Regions from separate parts of the Priestia sp. HNGD-A6 genome, predicted to be linked through region 1. Evidence: riboswitches for the same ligand, from Rfam matches in the RefSeq annotation. Region 1 holds a riboswitch; each other region holds the start of a gene.

Region 1 (3,284 bases):
CGTCTGCTAAAGAACGCGCTAAAGGAATGGGCTATGTGACGGCAGCGATTACAACAGGATTTATTATCGGGCCCGGTATTGGAGGCTTTTTAGCTGAATACGGCATGCGCGTGCCATTTTACATGGCCGCAGTAGCAGGAGGCTTGGCTGCAGTGATTACGCTTTTTGTTTTGCCGGAGTCTCGTCCTGTACAAGGTCATGCTGTTTCAAACAATGAGAATCCAAAAGAAGATCGGCTGCTACTGCAGCTTATGAATTCCTACAAAGAACCTTATTTTTTAAGTTTAATTATCGTTTTTGTGACATCGTTTGGATTATCCAATTATGAAACGATCTTTTCACTATTTGTTGATCATAAATTTAGCTTTACGCCAAAAGATATTGCGTTTGTTATTACGTTTGGCTCTATTGCAGGGGCTGTTGTGCAGGTTACGATTTTTGGCTGGATTTTAAATAAATTCGGTGAAAAAAGAGTGATTTCGTTTTGCTTGATGATGACGGGACTTTTTATTTTACTTACACTATTTGTGCACACGTACTGGCTTATTATTGTTGTGACATTTATCGTCTTTTTAGCAACAGATATTTTACGTCCGGCAATCAGCACGCAAATGTCGATGATGGCACAAGACGACCAAGGGTATGTAGCCGGACTAAATTCTGCTTATACAAGTCTTGGTAATATTATTGGACCCGTTGTAGCAGGCTTTCTTTTTGATATAAACATTAATTACCCGTACGTATCAGCTGCACTTGTACTTCTGCTTTGTTTTCTTTTATCTTTAAGAGCAGGGAAGGACCGAAAAACAGCTGTGAGAAATCAAGCGATTCAAGAGAAATGATAGAATTTTTAGGGGATAGAAGACCTCCAGTAGTTTACTGGAGGTCTTTTAATGATGCTTTTAGTAAAGCTGTAAGATTTACAACACCACTCAGCCTATAACGAAGATTTATTTTATGGGCAAAACAGTGAAATGGTTGCAAATAAAAAAAGTTAATAGTAAACTTTAAACGTAGTAATAAATAGTATGGGAGCTTGCGCGGGGCAGGCTGAGAGTACAGGGGCGCCTGTTGACCATTTGAACCTGTTGGATAATGCCAGCGCAGGGAATGTGAGTACATACCAAAGCACTTTGCGCATGCAAGGTGCTTTTTTGTCTTTTTTTTGCAGTGTTAAAACTAAATGAAAAGAGTGAGAGAACATGGATATTAGTAAAATTTCAGCTCAATTAGAAAAAGTAAGAGATACAAGTCCGCTTGTTCATAATATTACGAATGTTGTGGTAACCAATTTTACAGCAAATGGACTGCTTGCCATAGGAGCGTCACCTGTTATGGCTTATGCGAAGGAAGAAGTGGCTGATATGGCTCGAATCGCCGGAGCGCTTGTCTTAAATATGGGTACACTGACGGCTCAAGAAGTAGAAGCGATGAGAATAGCAGGAAAATCAGCAAATGAAAATGGCGTGCCGGTTATTTTCGATCCTGTAGGAGCCGGAGCGACACCGTTTCGTACAGAAGTGGCACGTCAGCTTGTAGAAGAATTAAATATTGCCGTTATTCGCGGTAACGCTGCTGAAGTTGCGAATGTAGTAGGCGAGTCATGGCTCATTAAAGGCGTTGATTCATTAGAAGGGCAAGGAGACGTCATTGAACTTGCTGAGAAAGCAGCGAACAAATTAGATACAGTGATTGTTATTACGGGGAAACAAGATGTGATCACCGATGGAAACACAACGTATACAGTAGACAACGGTCACCCGTTATTTACGAAGGTGACGGGTACTGGATGTCTGCTGACATCAATTATAGGAGCTTTCGCGGCTGTAGAAAAAGAATATGTCGAGGCAAGCGTTGCTGCTTTAAGTTTTTACGGAGTGGCAGGTGAAATCGCCGCAGCGAAAAAAGGTGAAGAAGGGCCGGGGAGCTTTCAAATTGAGCTGTTAAATCAGCTTCATCTTTTATCTGGACAGGATATTGAATCATATGCAAGAGTACATCAACGTTAAAAGGAGCGGGAAAATGACAAACGAAGAAATTAAAAAGCTGCTGAAAGTTTATTTTATAATGGGCAGCAATAACTGTAAAAAAGATCCGAAAGAAGTATTAAAAGAAGCAATTGAAGGCGGCGTTACCGTGTTTCAATTTCGTGAAAAAGGCGAGGGTGCCTTAACAGGAGAAGCGAAATATCAGCTGGCGAAAGAACTTCAGCAAATTTGTCAGCAGCACAGCGTTCCTTTTGTTGTGAATGATGATCTTGACTTAGCGATCCGCTTACAAGCAGATGGCGTTCATATTGGACAAGAAGATGAAAAAGCTCATATTGTTCGAGAAAAAATAGGAAAAGGAATTGTGGGCGTCTCTGTTCATAATGTACAAGAGCTGCAGCAAGCGATAAAAGACGGGGCGGATTATGTAGGAATGGGACCTGTTTTTCCTACTTCTACAAAAAAAGACGCAAAAGCAGTGCAAGGTACAAAATTAATTGAAGAAGTGCGAAACCAGAATATTGACTTTCCAATTGTAGGAATCGGTGGCATCACGCCTGAAAATGCCAAACAAGTAGTAGAAGCAGGTGCAGATGGTGTTTCTATTATTACCGCGATTAGCTTAGCAGCGTCTCCAAAAGAAAAAGCAGCTCAATTGAAAGAAGCGGTAGGAAAATAAAAAAAGCGCACAGTGTGCGCTTTTTTATTATAGCTGAACGGTTTGAGGAGTTTCTTCGCCTTCATTCATAAAGCGAATTTCGTTTGGTGTAATTTCCAGAACAACATACTCAGGGTCATTTGGACCGTCAAACCATTCTTTCATGTGATCGTTCCATATACGTCCTTTTAATTGATCACCGGTACGAAGAACAGCTGTCCCGGATAATTCTAAGTATTGATCGCCATATCCTTCGCCGCTGTAGCCCAATAGTACGTGCACGTTTGGATTGGCTTCGATTTCTTCTGCCTTATGTGTATTGATATTTGTTGGTGTGTAAAGAGCGATACCATCTTCATCGCTGAAAAATGTCATATAGCGAGAGTGGGGTTTGTTGTTTACAACTGTGGCTAATGTTCCTACACGATTTCCTTCTAATACTTCATTTACTTTTTTAGCAATTTTTTGTTCATTCATTTTATCCATCTCCTTTATTACTTTTTATGTTCCTCAATCGAAGATAAATAAAACATATATGTCTAAAAAAAATATAAGTTAACAATAAAATAATTATGTAAACTAATAAATAAAAAAAGCTAGCTACAGCTAACTAAAAAATAAGCCCGCACTGCCGTAAC
Region 2 (3,284 bases), 1.2 Mb from region 1:
ATCACCGTTCTTGTACGTAAAACTGACGTTTTGAAAAGATAACACAGACCTATTCATGAATTGGCCACATCGCTTCGTTATAAGCCATATCCCAGAACATATACTCAAAACGCGTCGTATTCAAGAAAATTTCTTCAAGCTTTTCTAATTCCACTTCTGATTTATCTTCAGTAAGTGAGTCAAATAAATTGATACACCATGTCGCCAGTTCTCCAAATTCTTCTGAGCTGTACATTTCAATCCACTCACGGTAAAACTCATTGTTAGCTCCAGGCTTTTCACTAAGTTCTTTTCCTATTTCCCAGTAGCTCCACATACAAGGCAAAAGAGCGGCTACTAATTCAGCTAATGTTCCACTTTGACCAACGTGCAGCATATAGTGCGTGTATGCAAGCGTTGTAGGAGATGGCTGCGCTTTTTCTAATTCTTTTTCGCTGATTTCAAATCTCTTGGCATACTCACGGTGCAGACTCATTTCTTCGTTTAATGTAGAGTCTAAAAGGGCTGCAAATTTCCCCATCGTTTGAAGATCGGTAGCTTTCATGGCTCCAATCGCAAATAATTTGGCATAATCAATTAGGTAAAGGTAATCTTGAATCATGTAGAAGCGAAACTTCTCCTTTTCAAGCGTTCCATCTCCCATCCCCTGTACGAAGGGATGATTATGATTTTGACGCCAAATAGGCTGCAGCTTTTCGTATAATCGTTCACTAAATTTCATGATGATCACTCCTTATGCGTATGCAGCCACGTATAAATGAACTGCACTATCACTTTTGTATATTGAACAAGCTGATTAATATCTAATTGTTCGTTCACAGCATGTGCATTTGCTAAATTTCCCGGACCGTAAATAGCGGCGGGAATTCCCGCATCAGCTAGCCATCCCCCGTCTGTTACGCTAGTTGACACATCAATTGGAGGCTTTTTCCCTTCCATTTGTTCATGAGTATTTGCAAGCAGCTGCACTCCTGCATGATTTTCATCAATTTCTAATGACGGAAAGATTTCTCCTCTGTCTTCAATCATTGATGTGCCTCCCCATTCAAAGGTTGGCAGATTATCTTTTAACCATGGATCTGCTTTTGCAATAGCTATAATATATTCTTCCACTTCTTTTGATACTTGGTCGTACGATTCATTAGGATAATAGTGAACGGTGATCCACAGCCTGCATTCATCTGCAATAAAAGCAGCATGTCTTCCGCCTTCGATTACTGCTGGATTAATCGTATTTGTCCCTGGCAAAAATCCTGGATAGCTCTTTGTAACAGCCCAGTGACGCTCCAATTCTTGTAGCCCTCCGATCACTTTTGCCATCTTTTCAATAGCGCTTGCGGCTAACAGGCCTCCTCCAGCATGAATCATACTTCGGCGTGTACCGTCATGATAGGTTTTACTGCTTTTTATCGTAATCCATCCCGTGATCACTCCGCCTTGACCTTGAATATGTAAATCACTTGTATCGACTACAAGCGCAAAATCAGCTGTATACCCTTTCTGACAGCATTGCAGCGTACCTGCCTCTCCTACTTCTTCTCCTACAACGGATTCAAAAATCAAGTCTCCTGGCAGCTCGATTCCTGCTTCTGTTAAAAGCTGAACTGCAAATAATGCTCCCGCCAAACCGCCTTTCATATCAGCAACTCCGCGTCCAATTATCATATTGTCTTTCACAACAGCTTCAAACGGATTGGTTTCCCAATTTTCATTTTCTTGTACCTCAGCAACATCCATATGGCCGTTAATAATCAAGCTTTGATAGCCAGCCGATTTTTGTCCTTTTAACGTTCCCACTACGATAGGGTCGTTAGAATATAAGTCCCACATATCAATGGAAAAACCGCAGTTTTTAAGAAAATCCGCTACGTACAGCTGCGCTTCATGAGAATTTCGTGCAGGAGGCGCTGGCGTTTTATACGAAACAAGCGTTGTTAATAACTGGATTAACTCTCCTTTGCGCTCCTCTACCTGTTTGACAAGCAAATCAATTGTTTCTTTCATGTATGACACCTTCCTTTACGCATAAAAAAACACTTCTTTCGCAGGAAAGAAGTGTTTTTGTTTATGTACACAAAATTATTATAACGAGTTCGTAAGGAAATCCCATACAAAACATCCATTACAATACCTCTTTCCTACGCTAGTATTACCTAGTTCAGGTTATAAGGGTTAAGACTTATCGTCTCTCTCAGCTTCGAAAGCACCCCTAGTGGTGTTGTATCTCTATGAAATTAATCTATTATCATATGTTTACCTGTAATAGTTTTATCATAGTAAAGCGTTTTATTCAATAGAAAGGTTCATGATATGGTAATGAAAATAGTTTCCTTTTTAGTAGTAAAAGAAAAAGCACACACCTTTTTCATGCAGTGTGTGCTCTTTGTTTTTGTGACATTACTAGTTAGCTATTGGCTTCTTTAAAAATACACCGTTTTTTCCTTCAGACAGTAATAAGCTCAAGCTTTTGCCCCGGTCTCACTAATGAAAGCAGCTCGTGATCTTCTTCTATTACATACCCAATCACATTCACATTAGCATTTGCAGACAAATTCCTTTTAGCTATTTGAACCTCTCCTCTGTAACGTCCGTAGCCATCATTGTCCATTGTAATTGCTCCGATTCTGCGTTCTACTGTATGAAATGGCAGCACTGGTTTTACAGATCGTGTATCAACCAATCGCAGAACGTCTCTTGATACATCCGGACGCACGCTGTACGTTCCCTGTATATGAGGTGAACGAATGCGTAGCGGAATAATGCGGTTTTCTTGATATTGAACTAAACGTTTTAATAAATTTGAACTGGCGTATGGATCTCCAATATAAACCTCCGTTACTCCGCATCCGTATAAATCTACTGCAGAGGTAAAAGGACATTTATTACGGTCTTTTTCTCTAGTAGGAAGTCCTTGATAAATAGGTCCTCTCTTTTCGCCTTCTCCAGGAATATAAGCACAAACTGGAATACGAAGTTCATTAAATAAATCTGTCTGCTGTTGAAAAAACGTTTCTTCAAGCCCTGTTTCAGGCCGCGGATAAAAATTATGCCAAGCAAGCAGCTGATGATGATGAAGACCTGCAGATAATAGCGCTTCTATTTCTAGTTTTGACACTGTACTTGCATTAAGGGCAATATAAAACTCATCCGCAAGTAAAATCGTTTCTTCTACGCTAAAGCCATCGTCTAGTCTAATACCTGATACGCCAAGTGAAGATAGAGTCATAAGGCTTTCGATACCTAAATGAACCGGTGTATGCTTAGATACATCTGCATACACGCTT
Region 3 (3,284 bases), 1.7 Mb from region 1:
AACGCCTTCGCGAACGTCTTCTTTATTTGGGAGTCCTAAATGTTCTTTTGGCGTTACGTAGCAAAGCATAGCTGTCCCAAACCAGCCAATCATTGCAGCACCAATACCTGATGTAATATGGTCATAGCCTGGAGCGATGTCGGTTGTAAGCGGTCCAAGAGTATAGAAGGGAGCTTCCTGGCATATTTCCATTTGTTTATCTACGTTTTCTTTGATGAGATGCATTGGAACATGTCCAGGACCTTCAATCATAACTTGAACATCGTGTTTCCAAGCAATTTTAGTTAATTCACCAAGCGTTTCTAATTCACCGAACTGTGCCTCATCATTAGCATCTGCAATGGAACCAGGACGTAGCCCATCGCCAAGCGAAATAGCAATATCGTATGCTTTACAGATTTCACAGATTTCTTCAAAGCGAGTATATAAAAAGTTCTCTTCATGATGAGCTAAACACCACTGCGCCAAGATGGATCCTCCGCGTGAAACAATACCTGTCGTACGTTTCGCTGTCAGAGGAATATAACGTAAAAGAACACCTGCGTGAATAGTAAAGTAATCAACACCTTGTTCTGCTTGTTCAATTAATGTATCGCGGTATGCTTCCCACGTTAGATCTTCTGCTACGCCTTTTACTTTTTCAAGCGCTTGGTAAATAGGAACGGTCCCTACAGGAACAGGCGAGTTGCGGATAATCCATTCGCGTGTTGTGTGAATATCCTTTCCCGTTGATAGATCCATAATTGTATCGGCTCCCCAACGCGTTGCCCATGTCATTTTTTCTACTTCATCTTCAATAGCTGAACGAATAGCTGAATTTCCGATATTAGCATTAATTTTCACATGGAATTTGCGGCCGATAATCATCGGTTCGCTCTCAGGGTGATTGATATTATTAGGGATAATTGCACGTCCTCTTGCTACTTCTTCACGCACAACTTCAGGATCCATCTGTTCGCGAATAGCGATAAATTCCATTTCGGGCGTGATGATTCCTTTTTTCGCATAGTGCATTTGCGTTACATTTTGATTTTTTTTCGCGCGCAAAGGTAAACGATTAATAATAAAGCGCTCGTACTGATCTCTTGGATCACCATCATAATAACCGTTATCCTGTGGCTGAACCGTACGGCCTTGATATGTTTCTACATCGTTTCGTTCTGCAATCCACTTTTCGCGCAGAGCCGGTAATCCTTTTTGTAAATTAATTTCATAAGAGGGATCTGTATAAACACCGCTCGTGTCGTATACACGTACGGGACTATTTTCTTCTTCACCAAAAGACCCTGTAGTAGGAGACTGATGAATTTCACGCATAGGTACTTTAAGGTCTTGTCTGGATCCTTGGACATATACTTTGTGACTGTTTGGAAAAGGCTTTTTCATAGAAACTGATACATTTTGTTTTGACATTACATATTCCTCCGGTTTCGCATAAAGTGTAGCTATACCGAACCATAAAAAAAATCGGGTTCTGTGATAGACAGAACCCGATGGAATAGGCAAAAAAAGAATAAACATATACTATTCTTTTCAAGACTACTTCCCTCCGCTGGTATAACCCAAATCAGGTTCAAAGGGTTAAAGAGTTTTATTGCACTCTTCTCTCAGTCTGAGCTATCAGACACCCCTAGTAGAAATAACATTCAAATTATTCAATTTACGGCTTAAGTTTACCATCATTCGGTAAAAAATCAACCCTTAAATAAAAAAAGCTAGATAATTAGCGTTGTCTAGCAGCATCGATTGCAATCACAATAGCTGTAATAATATGCATGATAAATCCCAAAAATGGAATCCAAGCAACCAGTGAGGTAACAAGCCCTAGTATGTTTCCATAAGCAGATAACCCTCGTCTATTAGCTAAAATGAGTGTAATAGCATGAAGAATAAATCCAATAAAAAGAGGAGTATAGCTAAAGCCCATAACAATCCCCGCGCCAATTAAAGGAATTCCCAGCAAGGCTTCATACCCAGCAGTGACCCATTTCATTGTACGTACATTTCCATTCATAGTAAAAAGCCTCCTAAAAAAGATACTACTATATACGAGAAAAGAGAGAAAAAAGTTTCAAATTACTTAGGGGATATGTCGTATAAGTCAGCCCTATTGGATTAAAATGATAGATGACAGTAAAGGGGGATGGAAAAAACATAATGATTTAGTCATTTTTTCACACTAAAGAAAAATAGTCTAGATGATTCATTTTTAGCTAAGGGACCAGAATTTATACCGAACATAGTGACTGCTTTTTAAAATAAATAAAAGCTGATATCGTGTTTTTTGGTTGTAGCATGTAAGCTTTTTATTACAAATTATTAAAGATTCTTATCTTTTTGCAAATACACATTGTATTTCATAGTTTTAACAATTATGATAAAAAAGCAAGTGTCAAAATAGGAAAATAGTTGAGCATGTAAAACGAAGCGATAAGCTTATTAATTTGAAAGAAAGGCAAGGTACATAGCTTTATGTGGGAAATTATTGTAGCAATCATTTTAGGGATTGTAGAAGGTTTAACAGAGTTTGCTCCTGTTTCGTCAACTGGGCATATGATTATTGTGGATGACCTGTGGTTAAATTCAAAAGAATTATTTTCATCTCCAGTAGCTAATACATTTAAGATTGTTATTCAGCTAGGGTCGATCTTAGCAGTAGTTGTTATTTTTAAAGATCGTTTTATTAATTTATTAGGATTGGGAAAAAAACCAGCTGCTGCAATTGGACCGACAAATCGCTTAAATTTAATGCAGGTAATTGTTGGTTTGTTACCCGCAGGAGTGTTAGGACTTTTGTTTGATGATTACATTGATGAACATTTGTTTTCTTTAAATACGGTGCTAATTGGCTTAGTGGTCGGAGCTGTATTAATGATTCTAGCAGATTTGTTTGGACCTAAACGTCCGCGTGTAGAGACGGTGGACCAAATGTCTTATGGACAAGCACTAGGTATAGGACTGTTTCAATGTATTGCTCTTTGGCCAGGTTTTTCTCGTTCAGGCTCAACGATTTCAGGAGGGGTTCTTCTTGGAATGAGCCATAAGGCAGCCGCAGATTTTACATTTATTATGGCAGTGCCAATTATGGCAGGAGCAAGTGGACTTTCATTGGTTAAAAACTGGCAATATTTCACATCAGATGCACTACCGTTTTTTATTGCTGGTTTTATCAGCGCCTTTATTTTTGCGCTTATATCGATTCGCTTCTTCTTAAAATTAATCAACCGCATTAAATTAGTTCCGTTTGCCATTTATCGAATTGTCTTAGCGGCTATTCTATATTT

What was found. Region 1 has a riboswitch for thiamine pyrophosphate ahead of thiM (hydroxyethylthiazole kinase). Riboswitches for the same ligand answer to the same signal wherever they lie in the genome.
Region 2: it holds a riboswitch for thiamine pyrophosphate, as region 1 does, so the genes downstream of both, SCI76_RS09590 (acetylornithine deacetylase) here and thiM (hydroxyethylthiazole kinase) in region 1, are expected to answer to the same signal.
Region 3: it holds a riboswitch for thiamine pyrophosphate, as region 1 does, so the genes downstream of both, thiC (phosphomethylpyrimidine synthase ThiC) here and thiM (hydroxyethylthiazole kinase) in region 1, are expected to answer to the same signal.

Annotation. Positions count from the first base shown of each region.
Region 1 covers NZ_CP138621.1:691,316-694,599, reverse strand. Annotated here, with positions in the region: gene SCI76_RS03590 (MFS transporter) at 1-842, shown strand, start outside; TPP riboswitch at 1,019-1,127, shown strand; gene thiM (hydroxyethylthiazole kinase) at 1,203-2,009, shown strand; gene thiE (thiamine phosphate synthase) at 2,023-2,667, shown strand; gene SCI76_RS03575 (pyridoxamine 5'-phosphate oxidase family protein) at 2,695-3,123, opposite strand; RNA gene ssrS (6S RNA) at 3,263-3,284, opposite strand, start outside.
Region 2 covers NZ_CP138621.1:1,902,668-1,905,951, forward strand. Annotated here, with positions in the region: gene SCI76_RS09580 (ABC transporter ATP-binding protein) at 1-57, opposite strand, end outside; gene tenA (thiaminase II) at 50-721, opposite strand; gene SCI76_RS09590 (acetylornithine deacetylase) at 727-2,004, opposite strand; TPP riboswitch at 2,119-2,221, opposite strand; gene SCI76_RS09595 (MupG family TIM beta-alpha barrel fold protein) at 2,444-3,284, opposite strand, start outside.
Region 3 covers NZ_CP138621.1:2,343,640-2,346,923, reverse strand. Annotated here, with positions in the region: gene thiC (phosphomethylpyrimidine synthase ThiC) at 1-1,413, opposite strand, end outside; TPP riboswitch at 1,528-1,642, opposite strand; gene SCI76_RS11795 (hypothetical protein) at 1,724-2,014, opposite strand; gene SCI76_RS11790 (undecaprenyl-diphosphate phosphatase) at 2,473-3,284, shown strand, end outside.